One region of the Chitinimonas koreensis genome, then DNA from elsewhere that is predicted to be linked to it. Evidence: predicted binding sites of a transcription regulator. Region 1 holds the regulator's gene; each other region holds the start of a gene.
What was found. The regulator sigma-54, encoded in region 1, starts transcription at its own class of promoters, with help from an activator protein. The targets are predictions, from matches to a motif close to CTGGCACGCTTCATGCTT.
Positions count from the first base shown of each region.

Region 2: a site for sigma-54 is predicted at 4,224-4,241, ahead of H9L41_RS03170 (ammonium transporter). Genes of this name have one in related genera too.
Region 3: a site for sigma-54 is predicted at 5,411-5,428, ahead of flgB (flagellar basal body rod protein FlgB). Genes of this name have one in related genera too.

Region 1 is NZ_CP060704.1:524,760-534,684, reverse strand. Features, by position in the region: gene H9L41_RS02145 (hypothetical protein) at 1-356, shown strand, start outside; gene H9L41_RS02140 (prepilin-type N-terminal cleavage/methylation domain-containing protein) at 720-1,406, shown strand; gene H9L41_RS02135 (monovalent cation:proton antiporter family protein) at 1,780-3,555, opposite strand; gene H9L41_RS25440 (cation:proton antiporter) at 3,555-3,827, opposite strand; gene H9L41_RS02130 (KpsF/GutQ family sugar-phosphate isomerase) at 3,869-4,855, shown strand; gene H9L41_RS02125 (KdsC family phosphatase) at 4,940-5,425, shown strand; gene lptC (LPS export ABC transporter periplasmic protein LptC) at 5,422-6,003, shown strand; gene lptA (lipopolysaccharide transport periplasmic protein LptA) at 5,984-6,529, shown strand; gene lptB (LPS export ABC transporter ATP-binding protein) at 6,526-7,251, shown strand; gene H9L41_RS02105 (RNA polymerase factor sigma-54) at 7,273-8,754, shown strand; gene hpf (ribosome hibernation-promoting factor, HPF/YfiA family) at 8,819-9,154, shown strand; gene ptsN (PTS IIA-like nitrogen regulatory protein PtsN) at 9,406-9,861, shown strand.
Region 2 is NZ_CP060704.1:741,457-751,381, forward strand. Features, by position in the region: gene H9L41_RS03155 (PhoX family protein) at 1-1,031, opposite strand, end outside; gene H9L41_RS03160 (2-hydroxyacid dehydrogenase) at 1,279-2,202, shown strand; gene H9L41_RS03165 (hypothetical protein) at 2,513-2,815, opposite strand; gene H9L41_RS03170 (ammonium transporter) at 2,829-4,178, opposite strand; gene H9L41_RS03175 (monovalent cation:proton antiporter-2 (CPA2) family protein) at 4,465-6,276, shown strand; gene H9L41_RS03180 (glutathione S-transferase family protein) at 6,606-7,259, opposite strand; gene H9L41_RS03185 (diguanylate cyclase) at 7,310-9,190, opposite strand; gene H9L41_RS03190 (lytic transglycosylase domain-containing protein) at 9,608-9,925, opposite strand, start outside.
Region 3 is NZ_CP060704.1:2,215,102-2,225,026, reverse strand. Features, by position in the region: gene flgG (flagellar basal-body rod protein FlgG) at 83-865, opposite strand; gene flgF (flagellar basal-body rod protein FlgF) at 921-1,658, opposite strand; gene H9L41_RS24525 (flagellar basal body rod C-terminal domain-containing protein) at 1,756-1,845, opposite strand; gene H9L41_RS09660 (flagellar hook protein FlgE) at 1,863-3,737, opposite strand; gene H9L41_RS09655 (flagellar hook assembly protein FlgD) at 3,839-4,513, opposite strand; gene flgC (flagellar basal body rod protein FlgC) at 4,529-4,942, opposite strand; gene flgB (flagellar basal body rod protein FlgB) at 4,954-5,367, opposite strand; gene malE (maltose/maltodextrin ABC transporter substrate-binding protein MalE) at 5,567-6,727, opposite strand; gene gap (type I glyceraldehyde-3-phosphate dehydrogenase) at 6,941-7,954, opposite strand; gene H9L41_RS09630 (aldo/keto reductase) at 8,088-8,960, opposite strand; gene H9L41_RS09625 (alpha-amylase family glycosyl hydrolase) at 9,123-9,925, opposite strand, start outside.

The DNA of each region.
Region 1 (9,925 bases):
GCTGGGATCGGCCGATCCGCTACGCGCTGGCCAGCGATCACGGCAGCCATCGGTTCTCGACCGCGGAAGGCATGCGCCAGGCCGGGCTGGGCATGCCGTTCACCGGCCTGCGCGTATGCAGCGACCTTGCCTGCAGCGATATCCAGGGCAAGGGCCTGGTGGCCGTCCTGCTGTCGACCGGCGCCGAAGGGCCGGGTGCGAACGGTATCGACGAGGCGGCCAATCTCGACGGCGATGCCGATTTCGTCGCGCACGAGCCCCGCGAAACGGCCGGCAATCGCTTCGACGACCAGCTGGTCTGGCTTCCACCGGTGATCCTCTACAACCGGATGGTGATGGCCGGACAGCTTCCCTGACGGCCACCACGGCCCTTCTCGGCATTTCATCTCCAGCCCTGGACCAGTCAGGCAGCGGCCCGGGCGCACCTATTCCCTCGCCCGACCGGTCGAGCCACCCCGGCCGGACACTCCATTCCCATCGCCAATCCAGACCACCGACCGGCCCCGCGGTCGGCACCAGGTCGCGCACGCGGCCATGGCAGCGTTGCATCAACGATTGTCGAACTCTCGTCGAAGTTGTCGACATCTCGACAGATCGATCCGTTGCACCGCCGTCGCGACCGGCGGATCGACCCGGCCCCGCTGCGCCACGCTTGCAGGCACATCGGTTGCTAACCAGCTCCGGCTCAAATTCGAGCATTCGCCTAGGAGGGGCGGACCATGCAAACACCACAAGCAAGATCCCATCGCCGTATCGCAACACCATGTCGCGCGGCCGGCTTCACGCTGATCGAGATCGCCATCGTGCTGGTCATCATCGGCCTTCTGCTCGGCGGCGTGCTCAAGGGGCAGGAAATGATCGAGAGCGGCAAGGTCAAGAACGCGGTCAACGACCTGAACGGCATCACGGCCGCGACCAGCGCCTATCGCGACCGCTATCGCCGCATGCCGGGGGACGACGGCCCGGCCGCCGCGGTGCAGGCGCGCGGCGCGATCTGGGCGGCGATCCCGGCGGGCAACAACGACGGCGTGCTCAATATCACGGCGGCGCAGACCTTCAGCGGCGGCGGCGAGAACGACAACTACTTCCGCCATCTGCGCGCCGCCGGCCTGATCAGCGGCAATCCGGCCGACGCCGGCATCACCTCGCTGCCGCGCAACGCCTTCGGCGGCCTCACCGGCATCACCACCGAGGTCTACGGCCTCGGCGGCGCCGTGCTGTGCATGGGCAGCGTACCGGGCAAAGCCGCGGCAGCGATCGACGTGCAGCTCGACGACGGCCAGCCCAATACCGGCAGCGTCCGCGCCATGGCCGGCAACGGCAATGCGGCGCCGACCGCGGCCGCCGCGACCTTGCCGACGAGCTACTCGGAGGACAGCCAGTATTCGGTGTGCCGGACGGCCTGAGCGCGGCCAGTGCCTGCGGGCCCAGGCGCCAGCCGATCGGCGAGGCCCTTCAAGTCGGATGACGCGGCGGAACGCAGCAGGAGCGGCCTCAGCTGCGAACGGGGCAAGCCGACCTGGCGCGGCAGGCGGCCGCTCCTACAAAGTACGCGCAGGGAGACGATTGGTACGCAGCGAAATGCAGCGAGAAGCAAATATCGACTGGAACAAACAGCGTCCGCTGCTTTCGCCAGGAACGGGCTGGACGCGGCCCTCGGTGTTTGCGGCTGAAGCCGTTCCTACAAACAGCGAACGCGGAGCCATGCGCAAGGGAAAAATCGACGGCAGGAACCAAGTCGCGGCGATCCACAGGCCATGCCGATGCCCACTGCGCCGCTCACTCCCCCTTGAGCAGCCGCCGTTCGGCCTTGGCGATCAGCGCGGGCGCACCGAGCAGCACCACCACGTCGCCGGCCGCCAGCACTTCGTCGGCCTGCGGCTCGTCGAGCCGGCGGCCGCCGCGGCGCAGGCTCTTGACCGTCACGCCGCCGTCGTCGGCCAGCTCGAGCTGATCCATGCGCAGCCCGATCGCGGCCGCGCCGGCGTCGAGCTGGACCGAGTGCAGGCGCGGCTGCAGCTGCTCTTCCAGGCTGTCGTCGGTCGCGCCGCGGAAGAAGCCGCGGAACAGGCTGTAGCGCTCTTCGCGCGCGTCGCGGATATGGCGCAGCACCCGGTTGAGCGGAATGCCGAGCAGCATCATGGCGTGCGAGGCCAGCATCAGGCTGCCCTCCATGATCTCGGCCACCACCTCGTCGGCGCCGGCCTGGCGCAGCCGCTCGATATCGCTGTCGTCCCAGGTGCGCACGATGACCGGCAGGTCCGGCCGCACCTCGCGCACCACGTGCAGGATCTTCAGCGCGCTCGGCGTGTGGTCATAGGTGACGATCAGCGCGCGTGCGCGTGCGAGGCCGGCCGACATCAGCACCTCGCGCCGGGTGGCGTCGCCGAAGGAGACCTGCTCGCCAGCCGCGGCCGCTTCCTTGACCCGCTCGGGGTCGAGGTCGAGCGCGTAGATCGCGATCTCTTCCTGCTGCAGCACCCGCGCCAGGGCCTGGCCGCTGCGGCCGTAGCCGCACAGGATCACATGGTCCGAGGTCGCCATGGTGCGCGCGGCCAGCTGGGTCAGCCGCATCGCCTGCAGCATCCAGTCCGAGGCGATGAAGCGGCGCACGATGGCGTCCGACTGCTGGATCATGAACGGCGCAGCCAACATCGACAGCAGGATGGCCGCCAGCGCCACCTGCTCGGCAGTGTCGGGCAGCACGCCCGAGCCGGCCGCCAGCGTCAGCAGCACGAAACCGAATTCGCCGCCCTGCCCGAGCGCCAGGGCGGTACGCACCGCGGTGCCGGCGCTGCGGCCGAAGGCGCGGGTCAGTCCGCCTACCAGCAGGGTCTTGCCGACGACCAGAAAGAGGAACACCAGCAGCACCGCGAACAGCTCGCGCCACACCGCAGCCAAGTCCAGCCGCATGCCGACGGTGATGAAGAACAGGCCGAGCAGCAGGTCGCGGAACGGCCGGATGTCTTCCTCCACCTGGTGGCGGTACTCGGTCTCGGCGATCAGCATGCCGGCCAGGAAGGCGCCGAGCGCCAGGCTCAGGCCGGCCAGCGCGGTAGCCCAGGCGATGCCGAGCGTGACCAGCAGCACATTGAGCACGAACAGCTCGCCCGAGCGCCCCTTGGCCACCAGGTGAAACAGCGGCCGCAGCAGGCGCGGCCCGAAGTACAGCAGCGCGCCGAGCACCACCGCGATCTTGATCGCGGCCCAGCCCAGCGCCAGCCACAGGTCGCCGCCGGCCTGGCCCAGCACCGGCAGGATGATCAGCAGCGGCACCACCGCCAGATCCTGGAACAGCAGCACGCCGATCGCGCTCTGGCCGTGCGAGGCATTGACCTCGACGCGTTCGGCCAGGAGGCGGGTGACGATGGCGGTGGACGACATCGCCAGCACGCCGCCGAGCGCGACGCCGGCCTGCCACGGCAGGCCGCAGGCCAGCGCGCCGAGCAGCACCACCGCCATCGCGCTGCCGACCTGGGCCGAACCGAGGCCGAACACCGTGGCACGCATGGCCAGGAGCTTGGGCAGGCTGAACTCGAGGCCAAGGCTGAACATCAGGAACACCACGCCGTATTCGGCCAGCCCTTCGGCTTCGCCCGGGAGGCGATCAGGCCCAGCGCATGCGGGCCGATCGCGATGCCGACCAGCAGGTAGCCCAGCATGGCCGGCAGTTGGGCGCGGCGGCATAGCGTGACCACCGCGACGGCGGCCGCGAGCAGGATCAGGACGGTTTCGAGGGCGTGGTGCATGGCGCGCGGACGGGGGACGATGGCTGGATTATACGGAGCCGCGTCGGGCTTGCCCGGCGGGACGAGGGATCGGCGCATCCCTTATACTTCGCGCTTGTGAATCCCGCCCTCATCCCTTCATGAAATCCATCCGCACGCAAACCGAAGACGGCCTGCTGGCACTGGCCCGCGAGGTGCTGACCATCGAGGCCGACGCGATCCGCGCAGTGGCCGACCGGCTCGACGCCACCTTCGCCGCCGCCCACGCGCTGATGCTGGCCTGCCGCGGCCGCGTGGTGGTGGCCGGCATCGGCAAGTCCGGCCATATCGGCCGCAAGCTCGCCGCCACGCTGGCCTCCACCGGCACCCCGTCGTTCTTCATGCACCCGGCCGAAGCCGCCCACGGCGACCTCGGCATGATCACCGCCGACGACGTGGTGCTCGCGCTGTCGAACTCGGGCGAGAGCGACGAACTGGTGTCGCTGCTGCCCGCCATCAAGCGCAAGGGCACCAAGATCGTCGCCATGACCGGCAATCCGCAGTCGACGCTGGGCCGTGCCGCCGACGTGCACCTCGACGCCCGCGTCGCCAAGGAAGCCTGCCCGCTGAACCTGGCGCCGACCGCCAGCACCACCGCCGCGCTGGCGCTGGGCGACGCGCTGGCGGTCTGCCTGCTCGAGTCGCGCGGCTTCGGCCGCGACGACTTCGCGCTGTCGCACCCGGGCGGCAGCCTGGGCCGCAAGCTGCTGGTCCACGTGCGCGACGTGATGCATCACGGCGATGCGCTGCCGGTGGTGGCCGAGTCGGCCAGCGTGAAGGACGCGCTGTTCGAGATCACCCGCAAGGGCCTGGGCCTGACCGCGGTGGTCGACGCCGCCGGCCAGCTGACCGGCGTGTTCACCGACGGCGACCTGCGCCGCGCGATGGACCGCGACGTCGACCTCAAGACCGCCGCCATCGGCGCCGTGATGACCCGCAATCCCAAGACCATCGACGCCGACCGCCTGGCGGTCGAGGCCGTGCAGCAGATGGAAGCGCTCAAGGTCTACGTGCTGCTGGTGCTCGACCAGGGCCGGCTGGCCGGTGCGATCCGCATGCACGACCTGCTGCAGGCCGGCGTGGTCTGAACCTCGATACCCGCGGCGCCCACGGGCGACCGCACACGATGCAAAGGATGCAAGGTGCTTGAACGCGCACAACCGGTACGCCTGATGATCTTCGACGTCGACGGCGTCATGACCGACGGCGGTCTCTACTACACCGACGCCGGCGAAGAACTGAAGGCCTTCAACTCGCTCGACGGCCACGGCCTCAAGATGCTGCGCGCCTCGGGCGTGCAGCTCGCCATCCTCACCGGCCGTACTTCGCGGCTGGTCGAGCACCGCGCCCGCAACCTCGGCATCGACCACCTGGTGCAGGGCGCGCACGACAAGCTCGCCTCGTTCCAGGCCCTGCTGGCCGAGACCGGCTTCAAGCCCGAGGACTGCGGCTACATGGGCGACGACGTGGTCGACCTGCCGGTGATGCGCCGCGTCGCCTTCGCGGTGGCGGTGCCCGATTCGCCGACGCTGGTACGCCAGCACGCGCATTACGTGACCGGCGCCCGCGGCGGCCACGGCGCGGTGCGCGAAGCCTGCGAAGTCGTCATGCAGGCGCAGGGAACCCTCGAGGCCCAATTGGCGCCTTACCTGCGATGAGCCTGTTGCCCGACCGCGCCGCGCGCGCCTTCCCCCTGCTGTTGCTCGGCCTCCTGGCCGGGCTGGCGCTGCTGCTCGACCGGGCGACCGAGCTGCCCTACTTCTCGCCGGTGGCGGCCAACCGCGACCCCGACCTGATCATCTCGCGCTTCGCCGCCACCGGCTTCGGCAACGACGGCAAGCCGCTCTACACGCTGACTGCGCGCGAGATGCGCCACTTCCCGGCCGACGAGCGCCTCGAGTTCTCGCAGGCCCGGCTGGTGCGCACGCTGCCGAGCGAACCGACGCTGACGGTCGACGCCAGCACCGCGCGGGTGACCGACGACGGCGACAAGATCTGGTTCGAGCGCGACGTGGTGATGCATCGCGAGGCGGCGGGCCAGACCGGCCCGCTGGTGCTGCACACCAGCCGCCTTTCGCTCGACACCGCGCGCGGCCAGGCCGCCTCCGACGCGCCGACCCAGCTCGATTCGCCCGGCTACCAGGCCAACGCCGTCGGTTTCGACTACGACAACAACAGCACCCAACTCAACCTGCGCTCGAAAGTGAACATCCGCTATGCGCCGCCCAAACGCTAGGCCCTGGCTGGCCGCTACGCTGCTGCTGCTCGCCGGCAGCGGCCACGCCGAACTGGCCGATCGCGACAAGGAAATCGTGATCCGGGCCGACCAGGCCGGCATGAACGAAAAGACCGGGGAACACGTGCTGACCGGTCGCGTCCATATCACCCAGGGCACGATGGTGGTGGACGCCGACCGCGCCAACCAGCTGAACCGTTCCGACGGCAGCCAGCTGGTCCGCGCCGAAGGCCGGCCGGTCAAGTTCCGCCAGAAGATGGAAGGCCAGAACACCTGGCTCGACGCGCACGGCGACCGGGTCGACTACGACAGCAAGAGCGGCGACGTGAAGCTCAGCGGCAACGCCTGGCTCAAGCGCGGCGAGGACGAATTCACCGGCAGCACCATCGTGTACAACACCAACACCGAGGTCTACCACGCCGAAGGCGGCCCGCATGCGCCGGCCGCCACGGGCGACGCGCCGCAGGGCCAGGTCAAGATCGTCATCCAGCCCAAGAAGAAGACCGAGACGCCCGCCAAGCCATGACCGCCCGTTTATCCGCCCAGCACCTGCAAAAGCGCTACAAGGCCCGTACCGTCGTCCGCGACGTCTCGCTGCACGTCGACGCCGGCGAGGTGGTCGGCCTGCTCGGCCCCAACGGCGCCGGCAAGACCACCAGCTTCTACATGATCGTCGGCCTGGTCGCCCTCAACGGCGGCAAGATCTTCCTCGACGACGCCGACGTCACCCACCGCCCGATCCACGAGCGCGCGCGCCTGGGCCTGGGCTACCTGCCGCAGGAAGCGTCGATCTTCCGCCGCATGACGGTGGCCGAGAACGTGCGCGCCATCCTCGAACTGCACGAACCGAACGCCGATGCGGTCGAACGCCAGCTCGACGAACTGCTGCGCGAACTGAACATCGCCCACCTGCGCGACAGCTCGGCGCTGTCGCTGTCGGGCGGCGAACGGCGCCGCTGCGAGATCGCCCGCGCGCTGGCGGCCAAGCCGCGCTTCATCCTGCTCGACGAGCCGTTCGCCGGCGTCGATCCGATCGCGGTGATGGACATCCAGAAGATCATCCGCTTCCTCAAGCAGCGCCAGATCGGCGTGCTGATCACCGACCACAACGTGCGCGAGACGCTCGGCATCTGCGATCGCGCCTACATCATCAACGAGGGCAGCGTGCTCGCCTCGGGGACTGCCGAGGAGATCGTCTATAACGACAATGTGCGCCGGGTCTATCTCGGCGAGCATTTCAAACTCTGAGCCGCGCACCCAAAGACCGGCATGAAACCATCCCTCCAGCTCAAGCTCTCCCAGTCCCTCACGCTGACGCCGCAACTGCAGCAGTCGATCAAGCTGCTGCAGCTGTCCACGCTCGATCTGAACCAGGAGATCGAACGATTCCTGCAGGACAACCCGATGCTCGAGCGCGAGGACGAGGGTGAGCCCGAGACCCACGCGGTCCGCGAGGACGGCGCGCCGGCCGAAGGCCCGGCCGACTACGCCGCGCCGACGGCCGAGGCGCCGCCGGCGGCGGCCGAGGACGCGCCGGCCGGCGAGCCCGACTTCGACTTCGACGACGCGCTCGGCGACAACTACTGGAGCGAGGCCGCCGGCGGCGGCCGCCAGCGCGAGGACGACGACGAGTTCGACCCGCATGCCAACGTCGCCCGCGTGTTCACGCTGCGCGAGCACCTGCTCGAGCAGCTCGGCCTGCTGCCGATCAGCCAGCGCGACCACGCGGTCGCCACCCTGGTGATCGACGCGCTCGACGACGACGGCTACCTGACCACCCCGCTCGAAGAAATCTTCGAGCTGATCCCGGAATCACTGCGGGAGGAGCTCGAGATCGAGCTCGAGGAATTGCAGGTCGCCTGGCAATTGATCCGCCAGCTGGAACCCGCCGGCGTCGGCGCGGTCAACCTGGGTGATTGCCTGACCCTGCAGCTCAAGCAGTTCCATGCCGACGAAGCGGCCTGCGCGCTGGCCTGCACGGTGGTCGCCGACTGCCTCGATTTATTGGCGAACAAGGACTACAGTAGGCTCAAGAAGACGCTCAAATGCGACGACGAGGAACTGAAGGCGGCGCAGACGCTGATCCAGCGTCTCAACCCTCGCCCCGGTGCCGCGTTCGGCGCGACCGACACCCGCTACGTCGTGGCCGACGTGGTGGTCAAGAAGCAGCGGCAGGGCTGGACGGTTCAGCTCAACGAAGCCGCGATGCCCAAGCTCAAGGTGAACCAGTTGTACGCCAACATCCTGCGACAACACCGCGAAAACGGAGCCGGCCTGTCGGGCCAGTTGCAGGAGGCCAAGTGGCTGATCAAGAACGTCCAGCAGCGCTTCGAAACCATCCTCCGCGTCGCCCAGGCCATCGTCGAGAAACAGCAGCGCTTCTTCGAGCACGGCGAGGTCGCCATGCGCCCGCTGGTGCTGCGCGACATCGCCGAGGAGCTCGACCTGCATGAATCGACCATCTCGCGCGTGACCACCCAGAAGTACATGCTCACGCCGCGCGGCATCTACGAGTTCAAGTATTTCTTCGGCAGCCACGTCGAGACCGACTCCGGCGGCGAATGCTCGGCCATCGCCATCAAGGCGCTGATCAAGCAGCTGATCCAGAACGAAGACGGCAAGAAGCCGTTGAGCGACAGCACGATCGCCGACGTGCTCGGCAAGCAGGGCATCAACGTCGCCCGCCGTACCGTCGCCAAATACCGTGAAGCCTTGCAAATCCCTCCCGTGAACCAAAGAAAGTCCCTATAGCCGCCACCGACTCCCGCAGTCCGGGCGTCGGCCCGGCGGCATCCTTCAGCACAAGGAGAGTTGTATGAACCTGACCATCAGTGGGCACCATCTCGACGTCACCCCGGCCATCCGCGACTACGTGGAAACCAAGCTGGAACGCGTGACGCGCCACTTCGACCACGTCATCGACATGAACGTCACCCTGTCGGTCGACAAGCTGCAGCAGAAGGTCGAGGTCAACGTCCACCTGCGAGGCAAGGACATCCACGTCGAGGCCTGCGAGCCCGACATGTATGCCGCCATCGACCTGGTCGCGGACAAGCTCGATCGACAGGTCCTCAAGCACAAGGAAAAGCGCTACGGCGACCGTCACGCCGAACCGTTGAAGTACCAGGAGAGCGAACAGCCCGCCGCGTGAGCGGACTTGCAGCACACCTAATCGCACGCGAGGGCGCGGGAACGGTACAGGGACACCGTTCCCGCTTTTCTTTTGCGTGACCGCCGGCGCGCGAAGGCGGGAATCCATGCCTGCCGGAGCGGTCTGAACCGCATGCCGATCGATTTCACCGCAACGGGACTGCCGGCGAGCAAGCGCTCCTTGTCGCGCCCTCTGGCCGGCGTACAATGGCGGCCTCTCCGCGCCGCCGGCGCCGAACCCATCTCTCTGCCATGGCCCTGATCGCCTCCATCCTGCCGCCGGCCAACGTCTTTCTCGACCTCGACCTGACCAGCAAGAAGCGCCTGTTCGAACAGGCCGGCCTGCTGTTCGAGAACAGCCATGGCATCGCCCGCAGCGCCATCTTCGACGCGCTGTTCGCGCGCGAGAAGCTCGGTTCGACCGGCATCGGCCAGGGCGTCGCCATCCCGCACGGCCGCATCAAGGGGCTGAAGGAAGCGGTCGGCGTGTTCGTGCGGCTCAAGCAGCCGATCCCGTTCGAAGCGCCCGACGGCAAGCCGGTCCACCTCGCCTTCGCCCTGCTGGTGCCGGAACAGGCGACCGACCTGCATCTGCAGATCCTGTCCGAGCTCGCCCAGCTGTTCAGCGACAAGAAGCTGCGCGAAAGCCTCGCCAGCGCTCCGACCGCCGAAGAAGTGCACCGCCTGCTGACCAGTTGGCAAGGCTGAGCGGCGGCGCGCCCCGGGGCGCATTCCGGCTGCGTCACCCGCACGCGGTGGAAGGCGTACGGCA
Region 2 (9,925 bases), 220 kb from region 1:
TTGGCCACCGACGGCGTGGCGCCCTCGTGCTTGACCCGGCCCAGCGCGGTGCGCTTGACCGGCTTGGCGTTCGGCTCGTACGGGTCGATCTCGACCACCCAGCCGAAGCGGTTGATCTCGTTGCGGCTCAGCTGGCGGTCCCAGCGCGCATCGATCTCGTTCCACTTGTACAGCTTCTCTTCGTCGGCCACGCCGTAGCGGGTCTTGTTGAAGTCGTGGTCGCTCTTCTGCGAGAAGTCGCAGAACAGCGTGTCGAAGTTCTCTTCGCAGGTCAGGTAGGTGCCCCACGGCGTCCAGCCGTTCGAGCAGTTCTGCAGCGTGCCGAGCACCTCGCGGCCGGTCGGGTCGGCCTCGGTCTTGAGCAGGTCGTGGCCGGCGGCCGGGCCGCTCAGCGCGATCGGGGTGGCGGCGGTGATGCGGCGGGCGTACTTCGACGGCCGCACCACCTGCCAGCTGCCGTCCTTCTGCTTGGCCACCTCGACCACCGAGACGCCGACCGCGGCCAGCGCCTTGCGGTACTTCTCCTCGGTCATGGTCTTGTTGCCGTCGGTGGTCAACAGGCCCGGATCGACGTATTCGTGGTTGATCGCCAGGAGGCCGTGCTTGCTGGCCGACGAGCCGAGCGGCAGCGGGAAGAAGCGCATGCCGTCGTGGTGCATGCCGGCCTGCAGCGCCTGTTCCTCGGCGCTGTTGCTGGCGTCCTTGGCGAAGGCCGGTTGCTTGCCCTTGGCGCCGATCGGGTCGCCCCAGGCGTACAGCACCTCGGCCAGGTAGCCCTCGGGCACCACCACCTTGTCGGCGGTCGAGAACGGCACCGACTGGAAGCCCAGCGCGGTCGCCTTCGGCGCGGCCGGCACGGTTGCGGCCGCGGCCGGCGACGACAGCAGGCCGGCGAACAGGCCGCTGGCCGACAGCGCGGCGCCGCCGGCCAGCACCTGGCGGCGCGACACGCTGGCGTCGATCAGTTGGGACAGGCTGGGATTGAGCGAATCGTTGCTGACGAGCTCGTCCTGCTTGGTGAAGTGCGACATGGCGGCGTCCTTTGGGTCTTTTGTAAGGGCTGCGGAGCGGGAAGACGCAGCACGCTAAAGGGCCAATGTGACGCGGCGATGAAGCGGTGGCGCGGAGGCCGGAAAGGGGCGCGAAACGCGCCTTGCCGCAGGGGATTTCGAGTCGCCTGCGGAACGGCGGCCGGGCCGGCGCCGCGCGACTGTCCATGGCCCGGTCGCGGCGCAATCACTACACTGGCGGCCCCTTGTCCAGAGCGAGCGCCCGCCCATGCTGTACGTCCACGTTCCCGACCAGGCCGAGCGCTGGCTCGCGCTGTTCCGCGCCGCGCTGCCCGATATCGCGGTCGCCGGCGAGGCCGACGCCGTCGACGACGGCCAGGTGGAGTTCGTCGCCTGCTGGCGGCCGCCGGAAGGCCTGTTCGCGCGCTTTCCCCGGCTGCGCGCGGTATTCGCGCTCGGCGCCGGCGTCGACCGCCTGCTCGGGCGGCCCGACCTCGCGCCCGGCGTGGCGCTGATCCGCCTGACCGATGCCGGCATGGCGCGGCAGATGGCCGAATACGTGCTGCACGGCTTGTTGCGCTTCCAGCGCCGTTTCGACGACTACGCGCGCCAGCAGCAGGCCGGCCTGTGGCAGCCGCTGCCGCAGCGCGATGCGTCCGAATTGCGGGTGACGGTGCTCGGGCTCGGCGCGATCGGCGGCCAGGTGGCGCGCACGCTGGCGCTGCTCGGCTACCCGGTCGCCGGCTGGAGCCGCAGCCCGCGCGAGATCGACGGCGTGCGCTGCCTGCACGGCAGCGAAGCGCTCGATGGCCTGCTGGCCGAGACCGACGCGCTGGCGATGATCCTGCCCAATACCGCCGAGACGCGCGGCCTGATCGACGCGCGCCGGCTCGGCCTGCTGCCGGCCGGCGCGCTGGTGATCAATGCCGGCCGCGGCGAGCAGCTCGATCTCGAGGCGCTGCTCGACGGGCTCGACGGCGGCCGGCTCGGCGGCGCCCAGCTCGACGTGTTCGAAACCGAGCCGCTGCCGGCCGGGCACCGCGCCTGGCGCCAGCCCCACCTCCACATCACGCCGCACGTGGCGGCGATGACGCTGCCGGCGCCGTCGGCGCAGCAGGTCGCGGCCGCGCTGCGCGCGTTCGTCGCCGGACGGCCTGTGGCGGGGATGGTGGATCGGGTCAGGGCGTATTGAGCGGCAGCCGGAGCAGGTGCCCCTGCCGGGCAGGCTGGCCGACGTCGGTTCTGTAGGTCGGGCTTCAGCCCGACGGCGCCTTCGATCGAGGCCGCTGTCGGGCATGAAGCCCGACCTACGAAAGGCGTGCTGCAGCGCTTCGAATCACTGACGAGCGACTGCGAGGCTTCCCCGCGGCGGCAGGGACGGGAGGGGAAGGGTTGAAACAGGGGTAGCCGCTGTTTCAGCTTTCACGGTCGGAGCGCACCCGGGTTTCCCGGGTGCCTGAACCGCAGCTAGCCGTGCCCGGCGGCCGGATCATTCCTCGAGGCTACCGCAGGCCGCCGACGTAACGCCGCGCCGCCTCCGCGGTCGGCTGCGCCAGGTTGTCGCGGATCTGCTCGACCAGCGGCTTGCGCACCGTCTGGCGCGGCTCGGCGAACAGCGCCTGTTCGAAGCGGTTCACCGCCTCGGCCAGCTCGGCGGCCGGCTCGGTGCGCGCCAGCCGGATCACCTCGCGCGCGTACTCGGCGTTGCTGACCATCCATTCCGGATCGGTGATGCGGCCGATCTTGCGCCGGATCATCACGTGCAGGTGGGCGGCCAGCGCCAGCAATTCGTTGTGCGTCGTCATGCTGCGTCCCTCCTCACTCGAGCCGCTCGCCGTGCTGGGCGAGGTCGAGGCCGTCGAGCTCGTGCTCGGCCGGCACGCGCAGGCCGACCACCCAGTCGACCAGCTTGAGGATCACCGCGCTGGCCGCCAGGCTGTAGCCCAGCACCGCGAAGGCGGCGATCGCCTGAGTCGCCAGGTCGCCGTCGGCGCCGCCGATCGAGCGGCGCGCCAGCAGGCCGGTCAAGAGCGCGCCGACCAGGCCGCCGACGCCGTGCACGCCCCAGACGTCGAGCGAATCGTCGGCGCCCAGCAGCCGCTTGAGCCCGGTCGCGCCCCAGTAGCAGGCGATGCCGGCCGCCGCGCCGATGGCCATCGCGCCCTTGACGTCGACGAAGCCCGAGGCCGGCGTGATGGCGACCAGGCCGGCCACCGCGCCCGAGCACAGGCCCAGCATCGACGGCCGGCCGCGCACCAGCCACTCGGCCAGCATCCAGCTCAGCGCGGCGCAGGCGGCGCCGACGTGGGTGACCAGCAGCGCCAGGCCGGCGCGGCCGTCGGCCGCCAGGGCGGAGCCGGCGTTGAAGCCGAACCAGCCGACCCACAGCAGCGAGGCGCCGATCAGCGTCAGCGCCAGGTTGTGCGGCGCGAACGACTCCTGGCCGTAGCCCTCGCGCCGGCCCAGCATCCAGGCCGCCATCAGCCCGGCCGCGCCGGCGTTGATGTGGACCACCGTGCCGCCGGCGAAGTCGAGCGCGCCCATCGAGGCCAGCCAGCCGCCCGGCTCCCACACCCAGTGCGCCACCGGCGCGTAGACCAGCAGCGACCACAGCGCCATGAAGCACAGCATGGCCGAGAACTTCATGCGCTCGGCGAAGGCGCCGGCGATCAGCGCCGGGGTGATGACGGCGAAGGTGAGCTGGAACATGGCGAACACCGATTCCGGAATGGTGGTCGCGCCGTGGTGGACCGACACCTTGCCCGCCTCCTTGAGGTAGACCAGCCCCTCCATCATCAGCCGCTCGAGGCTGCCCAGCCAAGGCGTGCCCGGCATGAAGGCCAGGCTGTAGCCGATCGCCACCCACAGCAGCGAGACCAGCGCGCAGACCGCGAAGCTCTGCGTCATGGTGGCCAGCACGTTCTTCTTGCGCACCATGCCGGCGTAGAAGCAGGCGAGGCCGGGGATGGTCATCAGCAGCACCAGCGCGGTCGCGCTGATCATCCAGGCGGTATCGCCGGCGCTGATCCGGCTCGCTTCGACCACCTGCGGGCCGGCCGCGGCCAGCGTGGCGGGCGCGGCGATCAGGGTGGACAGCGCGCGGAGCAGCCGCTGCGCATGTCGCGGAGGGGAATGGAATGACGCGGTAGCACCTGGCGTTGCGGACATCGAAGACCTCCCGTCTGTGCGGCCGGCATGGGCCGACCCGCGCTACAGCAGGAGCCATGCCAAGCCGCGCCGGCATCGCGCGATGGCTTGTGGATGCGCCTTGGCGGGCTTCGGGCGCCGATTCGGCGGGGCGCCGGCCGGGCCAGATTGGTGCAGTCCGGCTGGGGCGGGAGTCGTCATGGTGCACTGCAATATGGCCGACGCCGGCGCGGACCGGCGCTGCCGCCCGGCTGGCGCGCCGCTCCCCGGCTTGCCATCATCGCGGCTTCACCCCCGGAGCCGTGCCGTGTCCCTGCTTTCGCAATCCGTCGTCCTGCTCGCCTCCGCCGTGGTGGCGGTGCCGCTGCTCAAGCGTTTCGGCCTCGCCTCGGTGCTCGGCTTCCTCGCCGCCGGCGTCGCCATCGGCCCCGGCGCGCTGGGCCTGGTCGACAACCCCGAGGCCATCCTGCACGTCACCGAGTTCGGCGTGGTGCTGCTGCTGTTCATCATCGGCCTGGAACTGCAGCCGTCGCGGCTGTGGGTGCTGCGGCGCGCGGTGTTCGGCCTCGGCGGCGCCCAGGTGCTGCTGACCACCGCGGTGCTGGCGCTGGCCGGCTGGGCGCTCGGCCTGCCTCCGGTGGCCGCCGGCGTGGCCGGGGTGGCGCTGTCGCTGTCGTCGACCGCCTTCGTGCTGCAGATGCTGGCCGAGAAGAAGGAGCTGACCAGCCGCCACGGCCGTGACGGCTTCGCGGTGCTGCTGTTCCAGGATCTGGCGGTGATCCCGCTATTGGCCGTGCTGCCGCTGCTGTCGCCCGACGCGGCGGCGGCCAGCCGGCCGCCGGCCTGGGTGTCGATCGGCGCGGTGGCGGCGGTGGTGCTCGGCGGCCGCTTCGTGCTGCGCGCGCTGCTGCGCCGGGTGGCGCGCGCCGACAGCCACGAGCTGTTCGTGATGGCGACGCTGCTGATCGTGATGGCGACCGCCTGGGCGATGGAGGCGGCCGGCCTGAGCCTGTCGCTCGGCGCCTTCCTGGCCGGCGTGCTGCTGGCCGATTCGGAATACCGCCACGAGCTCGAGGCCAATATCGAGCCGTTCAAGGGCGTGCTGCTCGGCCTGTTCTTCGTCGCGGTCGGCATGGCGGCCAACCTCGGCCTGCTGCTGCACCGGCCGCTGCTGGTGCTGGGCCTGGCGCTCGGGCTGATGGCGGTCAAGGCCGTGGTGCTGTATGCGATCGGCCGGCTGGCCGGGCTCGGCGATCCGGCTTCGCGCCGCTTCGGCGCCTACCTGAGCCAGGGCGGCGAGTTCGCCTTCGTGCTGCTGGCGCTGGCGGTGACCCTGCAGCTGCTCGACACGCCGACGGCCGAGCTGCTGGCGATGACGGTGACGGTATCGATGGCGTTGACGCCGCTGCTGGTCGGCGCTCACCAGCGCTGGCTGGTGCCGCGGCTCGAGGGCCGCGCGGCGCGCGAATTCGACCGGATCGAACCGGACGGCCATCGCGTGCTGATCGCCGGCTTCGGCCGCTTCGGCCAGATCGTCGCCCGGGTGCTGCGCATGCGGCGCATTCCGGCCACGGTGCTGGAAGCGAACTTCGAGCAGGTCGACTTCGTCCGCCGCTTCGGCAACCGCATCCATTACGGCGACGCCTCGCGGCTGGACCTGCTGCGCGCCGCCGGCGCCGGCCAGGCCGAGGTGTTCGTGCTGGCGATCGACGACGTCGAGGCTTCGCTGCGCACCGCCGAGACGGTGCGGCAGCACTTTCCCCACCTCAAGATCTACGCCCGTGCGCGCAACCGCTTCCACTACTACCGGCTGCGCGACCTCGGCGTCGAGGTGGCCACGCGCGAGACCTTCGCCGCCAGCCTGGAGATGGCCGGCGCGGTGCTGCAGGGACTGGGGCTGTCCTCGGTCGGCGCCGCCGATGCGACCTCCACCTTCCGCCGCCACGACGAGGCATTGCTGGAGCGGCAGTACGCGGTGCACCACGACGAGACCGCGCTGATCCAGACCTCGGTCGAGGCGGCGCGCGAGCTGGAAGGACTGTTCGAGTCGGACGAGGGGCAGAAGGCGGTCGATCCGACCGGCTTGCCGGACATCGAGGAAATGCAGAACTGGGGCTGACCGTCGCGTTGACGGACTCGGCATTGTGCGGGTTCGATCGGGAGGACAGGCACCCGGCAAAGGGGCGCTTGTGCATGGTGAACGCTCGACCGGCGACGGTCCCTGTTTCACCCCGACTCCCCCGCCCTCGCCGCCGCGAGGGAGCCTCGCTGACGCTCGTTCGTGGTTTTCAATGCGACCGTATCCAACTCCGCGATGGGGCCGGGCTGCATGGAGCCGGGTGATGGGTCGGGCGTAAGAGCGGCTTCAACCGCTGCGAATGGCGAGGGAATGGAGACATTCGCGGTAAATGCTGCGCCTGCACGCGGCTCTTCGCGGTGAAACGATCCTCAGCCCCCGTCCTCCTCGCTGTCCCGGATCACCCAGCTCTCCGTCAGCGCCGCCTCGTACCACTCGCGCATCGCCGGCAGCGCCAGCACGTGGTCGACCCAGCCCTGGGCGCGCGAGGGCAGTTCGAGCGAATAGGTGCGGCAGCGCGTCGCCATCGGCACGTACATGGCGTCGAGGATGCCGAATTCGCCCATCAGGAACGGCCCGAGCGGCGCGAAGCGCGCGCGCAGGCTCTCGATCAGCGCGCTAAAGCGGGCCAGGTCGCGGCCCACCTCGGATGGCCGCGAACGCGGCGGGTACTGGCGCCGCACGTTCATCGGGCAGTGCTGCCGCAGCGCGGCGAAGCCGGCGTGCATCTCGGCCGCCAGCGCGCGCGCCTCGGCCCGCAGCGCCGGGTCGCGCGGCCACATCGGCAGCTCGGGATGGCGCTCGGCCAGGTATTCGCAGATCGCGATCGATTCCCACACCGAGATCGCGCCGTCGACCAGGCAGGGCACCTTGCCGGTCGGGGTGTAGCGCAGGATGGTGTCGCTGCTGCCGGCTTCGAACAGCGGCACCAGGATCTCCTCGAACGGGAGGCCGAACTGCCGCAGCAGCAGCCAGGGCCGCAGCGACCACGACGAATAGGCCTTGTTGCCGATCACCAATTGCATGAAGGTTCCTCGTGAGGTAAAGGCGCCGGCCGCCGCGCGGCCGGCCGGTTTCACGCCGCGTGCTGCACCGGCGGTTCCTGCCGCCAGAACGCGTAGCCGTTCCGGCCGCTGCGCTTGACGTGGTACATGGCGGCGTCGGCGTGGCGCAGCAGGTCGTCGGGCGCCGTGCCGTCGAGCGGAAAGCAGGCCACGCCGATGCTGACGCCGACGTCGACCGGATGGCCGTTGATGCGGTAGGCGGCGCTGACCGCCGTCACCAGCTTGGCGGCCAGGATTTCGGCGTCCTCGGGCACCAGCAGTTCCGCCAGCAGCACGAATTCGTCGCCGCCGAGCCGCGCCACCGTGTCGGCCGCGCGCACGCTGCCGCGCAGCCGGGCCGCCACCTCGCACAGCAACTGGTCGCCGGCCTCGTGGCCGAAGCGGTCGTTGACCGGCTTGAAGTGGTCGAGGTCGAGCAGCAGCAGCGCGAATGGCACGCGCCGGCGCGGCTGCCGCTCGATCAGGTGGTGCAGGCGGTCGTTCAGCAGCGTACGGTTGGCCAGGCCGGTCAGCGGATCGTGCAGCGCCTGGCTGCGCAGCCGCGCCTCGCTCTCGCGCAACTGCGCCTCGACCCGGCCGCGCGCGGCGATCTCGTCGCACAGCGCCTCGGTGCGCTCGATCACCCGCCGCTCGAGGTCTTCCTCGTGCCGCTGCAGCCGCACGATCAGCTCGCGCTGGGCGTCGAAGGCGGCCTGCAGCGCGTTCTCGTGGTCGCTGCGCAGCTCGCGCACGCGGTCGGCCAGCGCCAGCGACAGCAGCAGCGCCTGCAGCGCCACGCCGACCTGCATGGCGAAGAAGGCCGAGGTGCTGGCCGCGGCGCGCACGCCGAGCACCAGGGTGATGACGATGGCCACGCTGACGCACAGCACCAGGTTGCCGGCCAGGAAGTAGGCGGCCGGCTTGAAGCCCTGGCGCAGCCGCAGGAAGCCGGCGGTCAGCATGTACAGCGCGGTCAGGCCGTAGCAGGCGATGCCGAGCCAGAACCCGAGCTGCAGCGCGCCGGCCAGGTGCAGCGCCAGCGAGGCCAGCGTCAGTCCGACCAGCACCGAGCCGCAGCGGTCCAGCAGCGGCAGCTGCCGGCGCAGCTCGAGCAGCCGCCGCGCGTAGCGGCGGAACATCAGGATCCACAGCGCCGGGAACAGCACTGTCTCGTGCAGCGCCAGCCATGGCCAGCGCGGCCACAGGTACTGGTAGGTGTGGCCGTTGAAGGCGGCGATCGACAGCAGCGCGGCGAAGCTGGCCAGCACGTAGGGCAGGTAGAGCGGCTCGCGCAGGCTGTGCATCATGAACAGGTTGTACAGCGCCAGCGCCACGATGGCGCCGTAGATCAGCCCGTACACCAGCCCCTGGCCGTGCTCGGCCAGCGCCATCGCCTCGGGCGTGCGCAGCATCAGCTCGGTGGCGAAGTCGTCGCGGCTGTCGATGCGCAGGTAGAACAAGGTCGGGCGTTCGTCGTCGAGCGTCAGCGGCAGCAGCAGCTGGCGCGCCGGCAGCGGCCGCAGCGCGAACGGCCTGTCGATGCCGGTGGCCAGCCGGCGGAAGCCGGCGCCGTCGAGCGACTGGTACAGCGCGGCCTCGCGCAGGCCGGTGTCGGTGAAGGCCAGCCACCAGTCTTGCGGCGCGCTGGGCGCGCGCTGCAGCGAGAAGCGTAGCCACAGCGCCGACCGGGTCGGCCGCAGCGGCGGCGGCACCGCCTCGCGGCGCGGGACGAAGTCGCGGCTGGCCGCCGCCGCCGCGATGTCGAGCGCGCCGCTCGGGTCGTACAGCGCCTCGGCCTCGATCGGCTGGCTGTCGTGCTCGACCAGGAGCGGCAGCGCGGCCGCCGCGGCCATGCAGACCAGGCCGACGATGGCGGCCAGCGCGATGCGCAGGCTGTGGATCGGTGCGCGCATGCGGCCCTCAGCGGCGAAAGCCCCGGCAGGCGGAGTCGAGGCGGCTGGGAACGCTAACAGGGCTGGGCATGGCGTACTCCGCGTGACGGCGCGTGTCGATACTTAGTTTTAGGCGGTAGCGGGGAGGCTTGCGAACAAATGCGCGTCCGTCGGGTGCCGGATTCGGTGCGGAAGCTGCTGAATCCAGCTAAGGATCACCTGTAGGGACGGCTTTAGCCGCGAATTGCGGAGTGCCGCGATTCGCGGCGAAAGCCGCTCCTACCGTCGAGCTTCCTCGATCCACTGGCGCGGGGCTGGCGGGAAGCCGCCGGCGTCGACCGCACCGGCGATGGCGGCCGGCGCATAGCCGAGGCGGCGGTTCGCCCGCGCTTCGCGCCGGGTCTGCAGCAGGCGCTCGAGGTCGTGCAGAGGCGTCGCTCAGGGAGTGTCGTCGTCATCGGCGGCGTCGTTGCCGCCGCGCGGCGGGATGGCGCCGAGCCGCTTCTTCAGGCTGGTCTCGCCGCGGCCGAAGGCCTGGGCGTAGTAGACCGCGTTGGCCATCACCTTCTTGACGTAGTCGCGCGTCTCGCTGAACGGGATGGTCTCGGCGTAGATCGCGCCCTCGAGCGGCCGGTCGGCGCGCCAGTTGCGCGCGCGGCCCGGGCCGGCGTTGTAGGCGGCGGTGGCCAGCACCGGCTGGCTGCCCAGGCTGTCCAGCACGTGCTTGAGATACCAGGTGCCGAGCTGGACGTTGGT
Region 3 (9,925 bases), 1.7 Mb from region 1:
ATGGCGAGGCTCCTGTCTTGTGTGGTGTGTGCCATGGATGCGGAAGCGGATCTGCGACCCGTAGGAACCCGGGAGCGGCGGCTTACAGCTGCGTCAGCCGCTGCAGCATCTGGTCCGAAGTCTGGATCGAGCGCGAGTTGATCTCGTAGGCGCGCTGGGCCTGGATCATGTTGATCAGCTCTTCGGTGATGTTGACGTTGGAGGTTTCCACGTAGCTCTGGTTGAGCACGCCGGTGCCGTTGAGGCCGGGCGTGGTGACCTGCGGCGCGCCCGAGGCGGCGGTCTCGAGGTAGAGGTTCTCGCCCTGGCTCTGCAGACCGGCCGGATTGATGAAGCTGGCGAGCTGGATGGTGCCGATCTGGGTGGCCTGGGTCTGGCCCGCCTGCAGGGCAGTGACGATGCCGTCGCGGCTCACGGTGAACTGGGTGGTGCCCTCGGGCACCGTGATGTTGCCCTGCAGCGGGTAGCCCTCGGCGGTGACGATCACGCCCTGGCTGTTGACCTGGAAGGCGCCGTCGCGGGTGTAGCCGATGGTGCCGTCGGGCATCTCGACCTGGAAGAAGCCGCGGCCGTTGATGGCGAGGTCGAACGGGTTGTCGGTCAGCTGCAGGTTGCCCTGGGTGTGGATGCGCTCGGTGGCGACCGGCTTGACGCCGGTGCCGAGCTGTAGGCCGCTGGGCAGCTGGGTCTGCTGGCTGGTGGCGCCGCCGGGCTGGCGGATGGTCTGGTACAGCAGATCCTCGAAGATCGGCCGGGTCCGCTTGAAGCCGTTGGTGTTGACGTTGGCGAGGTTGTTCGAGATGACGTCGATGTTCATCTGCATCGCGTCCATGCCGGTCTTGGCGATCCATAGCGAGCGCATCATGGCGGCAATCCTTTCCTGTTCGGGCCTGTCGTTTTGTCGTTTCTTGCCGCTTCGTTCAGCTCAGACTCATGATCTGGGCGGCTGAACGGGCGTTCTGGTCGGCTGTTTGCAACATCCGTACCTGGAGGTCGTAGCTGCGCTGGTAATCGATCATCTTCACCAGCTGATCGACCGCGTTGACGTTGCTGGCCTCGAGCGCGCCGCTGGTCAGCTGCACGGCGGCATCGGCCTGGGCCGGCTGGCCGTCGCGCAGGCGGAACAGGCCGTCGTTGCCGCGGTCGAGCTGGCGCTCGTCGGGCCGGACCAGCTTGATGCGGCCGACTTCGTTCGATTGGGAAGGATCGTTGACCGGCGCGGCGCTGATGGTGCCGTCGCGGCCGAAGGTCAGCACGCTGTTCTCGGGGATCACGATCGGGCCGCCGTCGCCGAGCACCGGGTTGCCCTCGCGCGTCTTCAAGAGGCCGGTGGCGTCGATCTCGAGGCTGCCGTTGCGGGTATAGGCTTCGCCGTTGCCGGTCTGCACCGCGAACATGCCCTCGGTGGTCAGCGCAATGTCGAGATCGCGGCCGGTGGTCTGCAGGGTGCCTGGGGTGAAGTCGGAGCCGGTGCTCTGCTCGAGCACGAAGGAACGGCTCTGGTAGCCGGTGCCGCCGACCGCCTGGACGGCGCGGAAGGCCGACAGCTCCTGCTTGAAGCCGGGGGTCGATGCGTTGGCGAGGTTGTTGGCGACCGTGGCCTGCTGCAGGCTCGCCTGCTTGGCGCCGGTCATCGCGACGTAGATAAGCCGATCCATGCGTCTCTCCCTGTGCGGCAAGCTTCGCCGGTCGCCCGGTAAAGCTTGCCGTGTATCCGGCGATCCGCAGGTCGGCGGCGCTCAGGCGCCTTGCCGCTTATCGCAGGTTGATCAGGGTCTGGAGCACCTGGTCCTGCGTGCGGATCGTCTGCGCATTGGCCTGGTAGGACCGCTGCGCGGTGATCATGTCGACCAATTCCTTGGTCAGGTCGATGTTCGAATCCTCGACCGCCCCGACTGCAAGCTGCCGAAATCGCCGCTCCCCGGTACGCCGAGCCGTGCCTGGTTCGAGGCGAAGGTCTCGGCCCAGCGGTTGTCGCCCAAGGGTTGCAGCCCTTGCGGGTTGGCGAAGTTGTACAGCGTGATCTGGCCGACCGTGCGGTTCTGACCGTTCGAGTAGCGGCCGATGATCACCCCGTCCTTGCCGATCGACAGGCCGGTGATGTTGCCGTCGGCGTAGCCGTCCTGGGTCAGCTCGCTGACACCGAACTGGCTGCCGAACTGCGAGGTCCCGGCGAAGCTGGTGTTGAACGCCAGGGGCGACAGCGCACCGCTCGGCGACGGGATCGGGGAACTATAAGCAAGGCTCGTGCCACCGTTGAGATTGCCGACCTGGTCGAAGGTGATGTAGCCCGGATGGGTGACCGGCGTACCGCCGTCGAAGCTGCTCTGCACTTCCCAGGCGTTCACGCCGACCTTGGTGAAGTAGTAGGTCAGCGTGTGCTCGACGCCCTGCGAGTCGTACACCGTGGCCGAGGTCGAGTGGGTGTAGGTCGACGGATCGGTCGGCACCACCGGCGGCGTACTGCGCACCTCGAGCGGCGACGAAGTGAAGGTCGCGGCGTTCTGGGTCAGGCCCTGCAGGTTGATCTTGAAGTCGGCGCCGCCGGCCGCGCCGGTGATGGCGATCGGCGAGCCGCCGCTCAAGAGGCCGGCCTCGTTGAAGGTGACCGGCGAGGGCGTCGGGGTGATGGTGAACGGCGCGCCGTCGATGGTGACCGACGGGGTCCAGGTATTGGCGGCCGCCTTGGTCAGCGTCACGTCGAGCGAGTGGCTGTCGCCGTTGGCGTCGCGGTAGCTGCCGCTGAAGGTGTGCACCGCGCCGACCGCGTCGCCGTTGGGCAGGTTGGAATTGGCCACCATCACGCTCATGTTCTGCGCGGCGGTGTCGTTGACGTTGATCGCGCCGGGCACGGTGCCGCCGGTGATCTCGGTGGCGCCGGAAAAGTTGATGTTGAAATTGAGCGGGGTGTTGCCGTAGGCCGGCGTCGGCGAGGCCAGCGCATAGCTGACGGCGGCCGGCGAGCCCGACTGGATCTGGCCCAGCGCATTGAAGACCAGCGGATTGGCGGAATTGGTGAAGGTGCCGCTGTTGTCGAGGTCGGTGGCGATGTTCCAGCCGCCGCCGGCGAGCTTGGTCAGCTGCACGTCGAGATCGTGGAACTGGCCGGTCGAGTCGGTCACGCGGGTCTGGTAGTTGACCTGGGTGCCGGCCGCCGCGGCGTTGTCCAGCTGCAGGCCGTTGATCGAGACGGTGCTGGTGCCGCGCCCGACCACGTTGCTGCGCGCGTCGAAGTTCATCGCCAGCGTGAGGCCGGCATTGGCCGCGCCCGAGGCGCCGGTGGCCTGGGCGCCGATGTTGGCGGTACGGATCTGGATCGCCTGCGGCGTGGTGCCGGTGATCAATTGGCCGTCGGCGTTCGCCAGGTAGCCGGCCAGCTTGTTGGTGCCGTTGGTGATGTAGCCCTGGCGGTCGAGCTGGAACTGGCCGTTGCGCGAGTAGCTGAAGCCGCCGGCGGTATCGATCAGGCGGAAGAAGCCGTTGCCCTGGATGGCGACGTCGAGCGCATTGTTGGTGGTGCTCAGGTTGCCCTGCGAGAACTGCTGCGCCACCGAGGCGGTACGGCCGCCGATGCCGGTCTGGGTGCTGGTGCCGCCCAGCGTGTTGGCGAAGATATCGGCGAATTCGGCGCGCGAGCCCTTGTAGCCGACGGTGTTGGCATTGGCGACGTTGTTGCCGACCACGTCGAGGAACTTGGAGGCGGCGTTGACGCCGCTCAATCCTTGCTGGAAGCCCATGGTGTTTCTCCTGCTGACTTTTCTGTGCGCGCCTGCCGGCGCCCCGCTTGCCGAATGTTGCCCGCTGCCCCGCTGCGGGGCCGGCGTCTACCTGGAATGACTTACTTGATCTGGGTGACGTCGGAGAACGCCACCGAACGGCCGTCGACCAGCTTGACGTTGACCCCGCCGTTGGCGATCGCGACGCTGTCGACGTCGACGAAGGTGAAGCTCGAGATCTGCTTGGTGCCGCCGTCGGGCAGGTTCATCGAGGCGTCGAGGTAATACTTGCCGGCCGGCATGGCGTTGCCGGCGCTGTTCTTGCCGTCCCACTCGACCGCCTGCCGGCCGGCCTTCTGCTGGCCCAGCGCGATCTCGTCGATCTTCTGCCCGCTGTCGTTGTAGATCGACACGGTGATCAGGCCGCCGCCCTCGGGCACCTCGATCTCGGACTGCACCGCGCCCGAGCCGCTGTAGCGCATGGTGTCGCCCGACACCAGCACCTGCTTGCCGATCAGCCCGGCCGCCTGGAAGGACTGGCCGGCGTTGAAGGTCGACATCATGCTGGTGATGCTGGCGTTGAGGTTGTCGATGCCGGTGACCATGTTGATCTGCGCCATCTGGCTGGTGCTCTGGGCGCTGTCCATCGGGTTCATCGGGTCCTGGTTCTGCAGCTGCGTCATCAGGAGCTTGAGGAAACGGTCCTGCGTTTCCTCGGCATCGCTCTTGTTGTCGCGCGCCTTGTTCAGGTTCTCGAACACGTTGCTGGTGTTGCTGGTGCCGTTGATGGTGCTCATGGCGGTCTACCCGGTTCAGGCCTGGCCGAGCTGCAGGGTGCGCTGCAGCAGGACCTTGGCGGTGTTCATCATGTCGGCGTTGGTCTGGTAGGAGCGCGAGGCCGAGATCATGTTGGTCATCTCTTCCACCACGTTCACATTGGGCATCGCGATGTAGCCGTTGCCGTCGGCCAGCGGATTCTTCGGGTCGTAGACCATGCGCGCCGGGCTCGGGTCTTCCGACACCGTCGCCACCTGCACGCCGACCGCCTGCGGCTGCGAGGCCGTCAGCGGGGTGGCGGCGAACACCACCTGCTTGGCGCGGTAGGGCTGGCCGCTGGAGCTGGTCGCGCTCTCGGCGTTGGCGAGGTTGCTGGCGGTGGCGTTGAGCCGGACCGACTGGGCGGTCATGGCCGAGCCGGCGATGTCGAAGACGCGGAACAGGGACATGGCGGCGTTCCTTATTGCGACTGCAGCGCGGTGCGCATGCCACTGATGCGCTGCTGCAGGAAGGTGAGGCTGGCCTGGTAGCGCACCGCGTTGTCGGTGAAGTTGCGCATCTCGGTGTTCATGTCGACGGTGTTGCCGTCGATCGAGGGCTGGACGTCGTTGCGGTACATCAGGTCGACCTCCAGCGTGCTGTGCGGCTTGCCGGCCAGGTGGCGGCCGTCGGTGCGGGCCAGGCCCATTTCGTTCGAGGCGCCGCGCTGGGCCGCCATCGCGTTGCTCAGCGTCTGGCCGAAGTCGAAGTCGCGCGCCTTGTAGCCCGGCGTATCGGCGTTGGCGATATTGCTGGCGATCACTTCCTGGCGGGTGCCCCTCAGCTTCAGGGCGGCTTCGTTGAAGGCGAAGTAATTGTTCAGGCTGGACAACATGGCAATCTCGCGCACCGTCGGTTCATTTCTGTCGGAGCGATCAAAGCACGCTGCGTGCCAGCTGCCCGATCCCCGTCGATTCAAGCACTTGGCGGCTCAGGGCAAGCGGCAGGCGGGGCCGGCGGCAAGCTTTGCCGGCCGGCGGCGGCAATAAAAAGGCCGACCCGCGGGTCGGCCCTTGCCGGCATGCGGCCCAGCCCTACTTCTTGCCGCCGATCTGCGCGGCGGCGGCCTGCAGCGCATCCTTCGGCTTGGCCGTGCCCTCGGTCACCTGCGGCAGCGCACTGGCCATCGCGGCCCAGAACTTGCCCATCTCGGGATTGGACGGCATCGGCTTGCCCAGGTGGATGTTGTCCATCGAGTTGCGGATATTTTCGTCGTTGTACAGCTGCCAGAACAGCGTGATGTCGGCCGGCACGCCGAGCGGCACGTCGGCGTTCATCGCCTTGAGGCCCTCGACCTTGAGGAGGCCCTGCTCGAGGAAGGCCAGCGCCTCCTTCCGGTTGCGGCTCTTGGCGTTGATCATCGCGCCGAGCACGCCGACGAAGGGCCGCGACGGCTTGCCGCGGACGGTCGGCAACGGTGCCACGCCGAAGTCGATCTTGGCGTTCTTCAGCCCTTCCCAGGCCCACGGCCCGCTGATCATCATCGCCAGCTTGCCGGCGTGCATCTGCTCTTCCATCTGGCCGTAGTTGGCGCCCTTGGGCATCACGCCGCGCTCGATCAGCATGGCCAGCGTCTCCAGCCCGGCCACCGCGCCGGCCTTGGCCACGCCGGTGTCGGTCGGATCGTAGTTGCCGCGGCCGTCGCGGAAGAACGGGTAGCCGCCGTTGGCCGCCAGGAGCGGCCAGGTGAAGTAGGTATTGTTGTAGTCCCACAGGATGGCGTGGGCGCCGCGCTTCTGCAACTGGGCGTCGAGCGCCGGCAGCTCCTCGAAGCTGCGTGGCGGCGTCTTGACCAGGGCCTTGTTGTAGATCAGCCCGACCGCCTCGACCGACAGCGGGTAGCCCCACACCTGGCCGTTCACGGTGAAGGCGTCCCAGGCCACCGAGACGATGTTGCGGCGCGCTTCCTCGGTCGGCGTGATCGGCGCGATCAGGCCGAGCTTGATCCACTCGCCGATGCGGTCGTGCGGCCAGATCCAGACGTCGGGCCCGTTGCCGGCCAGCGCGGCCTGCTGGAACTTGTTCGGCGCGTCGTCGGGATGCTCGACCTTGACGGCGATGCCGGTGCGGCGGGCATAGTCGTCGCCGACCTTCTGGATGCCCTGCCAGCCTTTGTCGCCGTTGATCCAGACGGTGATCGTCTTGCCGGCGGCAAACACCGGTGCGCCGAGCAGCAGGCCGGCGGCGAGGGTCATGAGGGTGGCGGAAAGCAGCCGCCGGCGCGGCTCGAGGGGCAGGGTTGCGCTGGCGGCGGGCAAAGCAGTGCCCTCCGCGTCCTGCATGCGGATCTTCATCGGTCTTCACTCCGTTGTCGGGGAATCGGCGCTCTGCGGCGCCTCGGTGCCGGGATTGGCACCTGCACGCCGCGCGGGCCGTGGCCCGCGCGGTCGTGGTCGGGGCGACCTGGCCTAGCGCGCGTTCACGAGCGCCTTGCAGGTATCGAGCATGCGGTTGGAGAAACCCCACTCGTTGTCGTACCACGCCATCACCTTGACCAGGCGCTTGTTGCTGACCTTGGTCTGGGTGGCGTCGAAGTTCGACGAGGCCGGGTTGTGATTGAAGTCGACCGACACCAGCGGCTTGGTGTTGTAGGTCAGCACGCCGCCGCGCGACTGGGCCGCGGCCGCCTTCACGATCTCGTTCACCTCGGCCACGCTGGTGTCGCGGCCGGCGGTGAACACCAGGTCGACCAGCGAGACGTTGATGGTCGGCACGCGCACCGCCAGGCCGTCGAGCTTGCCGGCCAGTTCGGGGATCACCAGGCCGATCGCGGCGGCGGCGCCGGTCTTGGTCGGGATCATCGACATGGTGGCCGAGCGCGCGCGGCGCAGGTCGCTATGGTAGAGGTCGGTCAGCACCTGGTCGTTGGTATAGCTGTGCACCGTGGTCATCAGGCCCATCTCGACGCCGAGCGCGGCGTGCAGCGGGGCGACCAGCGGGGCCAGGCAGTTGGTGGTGCAGCTGGCGTTGGAGATCACGGTGTGCTCGGCCTTGAGGCTGCCCTCGTTGACGCCGAACACCACGGTGGCATCGACGTCGTCGCCGCCGGGCGCCGAGATGATCACCTTCCTGGCGCCGGCCGCCAGGTGGGCCGAGGCCTTGGCCTTGCTGGTAAAGAGGCCGGTGCACTCGAACACCACGTCGACGCCGAGGTCGGCCCACGGCAGCTGGGCCGGGTCGCGCACGCTGAGGTAGCGGATGCGGTCGCCGTTGACCAGCAGGTGCTCGCCTTCGTAGCCGACGTCGGCGCGGAACTTGCCGTGCACGGTGTCGTACTCGGTCAGGTGGGCGTTCACCTCGATCTCGCCGAGGTTGTTGATGGCGACGATCTCGAACTCGTCGCGCCGGTTGTTCTCGTAGAGGCCGCGCAACACGTTGCGGCCGATGCGGCCGTAGCCGTTGATGGCGATGCGGATGGTCATGGCTTGCTCCTAATGGTGCCTGGATTGAGTTGCGGCGCCGTATGGGCGCTCTGCTTGTATTCGTCTTGGCCTCTGCGGGCCGCTTCACTCCGAAATCCTGCGAACCCGGCCGGCGCCGCGGCGCCGGCCGGCTTCAGGGCATTTCCCGGCCCATGGCCGCTTCCAGCAGTTCGAACCACTGCTGCCGGTCGAGTTCGATGCGCCGGGCCTCGACCAGTTGGCGGATGCGCTCGGCCTTGCCGCTGCCGAGCACCGGGTGGATGCGCGCCGGATGGCGCAGCAGCCAGGCGATGGCCAGCTGTTCGCGCGTCGCGCCGAGCTCTTCGCCCAGCCGCGCCAGCACCCGGCCCAGCGGCGTATCGACCGGCTCGGCCGCCAGCCGGCCGCCGCCGAGCGGCGACCAGGCCTGCGGCATGGCGCGCAGACGCTGGCACTGGTCGAGCGTACCGTCGAACAGCGATGTAGTGTGCAAGAGCGAGACTTCAATCTGGTTGGCCGCCAGCGGCGACTCCAGGCGGCTCTGCAGCAGGTCGAGCTGGTGCGGCAGGAAGTTGGACACGCCGAAGGCCGCCACCTTGCCGCTGCGCTGCAGCGCACCGAACGCCTCGGCGATCTCGTCGGCGTCCATCAGCGGATCGGGCCGGTGGATCAGCAACAGGTCGAGCCGTTCGGCGCCGGTAGCGGCCAGCGAATGCTCGACCGAGGCCACGATGTGGGCGCGGCCGGTGTTGTAGTGCTTGACCCGGTGGGCCGGCCGCGCCGCCGACACCAGCGCGATGCCGCACTTGGAGATCAGCTTGAGGCGCGGCCTGAGCGCCGGCCGGGCCGCCAGCGCGGCGCCGAACATCGCCTCGCACTGGTAGCCGGTGTAGATGTCGGCCAGGTCGAAGGTGTCGATGCCGAGCTCGAGGCAGGCCTCGATCAGGTCGGCCACGCCGGCCGGGCTCAGGCCCCAGTCGCCGATGCGCCACATGCCCATGATCAGGCGCGAGAAATTCAGGTCCATGTTCCGTTTTCCATCGTGATTCGAATCGGTGCGCGCCGCGGCTGTGGGTTACGTCACCGTAGGAGCGGCTTCAGCCGCGAATGGCGATCCGTGATGCGCCGGCCATTCGCGGCTGAAGCCGCTCCTACAGGCGCATCCGTTTCGGCCGGCCGCGCTTCCCGGCTAGGGCTGGGCGGATTCGAGCAGCACCGTGCCGGCCGCCTCCAGCTCGACCACGCCGCCGGCCACCTTGGCGGTCACGCCGCTGTAAGCGTCGCGCACCGTCTCGCCGTCGCGGAACGCGCCGCCGACCGGCAGGCTGACCGCGCCGCGGGCGAACGGCGCCGCCACCACGCGGTCGGCGCCGGCCACGCGCGAGAACACGTAGGGCGCGTCGCCGAGCTTCTGGTGCTTGCCGCGCGCCAGCGCGACGTGGCGGGCACGGAACTGGCCGAGCTTCTGCCAGTGCGCCAGCACGCGCGCGTCGAGGCTGGCCCAGTTCATGTCCGAGCGGGTCGACTGCTGCGGATCGCCGGCGCTGGCCGGGCCGTCGGGCCGCGCGCTCTCGTCGCCGTAGTAGATCTGCACCCCGCCCGGCGCCAGCAGCAGCGCGCTGCCGGCCTCGATCAGGCGGTCGCGCCGGTACAGCCGGGTATCGTGCGAGGAGATGTAGGACAGCACGTCGAACGAGGCGCCGCCGCTGCGGCCGGCGGCCAGGTTGCGGGCGTAGCCGGCGTACATGTCGTCGAGCGCGGCCGCGTCGTCGAGCTTGCGGTCCTGCAGGTCGAAGTTGAGCAGGCTGTCGAAGCCGTTGTCGAAATAGGCATCGCGCTCGACCCCGTGCGGGAACACCTCGCCGACCATCCAGAACGGCGCGTCGTCGATCTTCTTGGCCGGGTTGGCCGCCTTCCAGTCGGCCAGCGCGGCGTTGCCGCCGGCCTTGAGCGCGGCCCAGGAGGCCAGTTCGACGTGCTTGGCGGTATCGC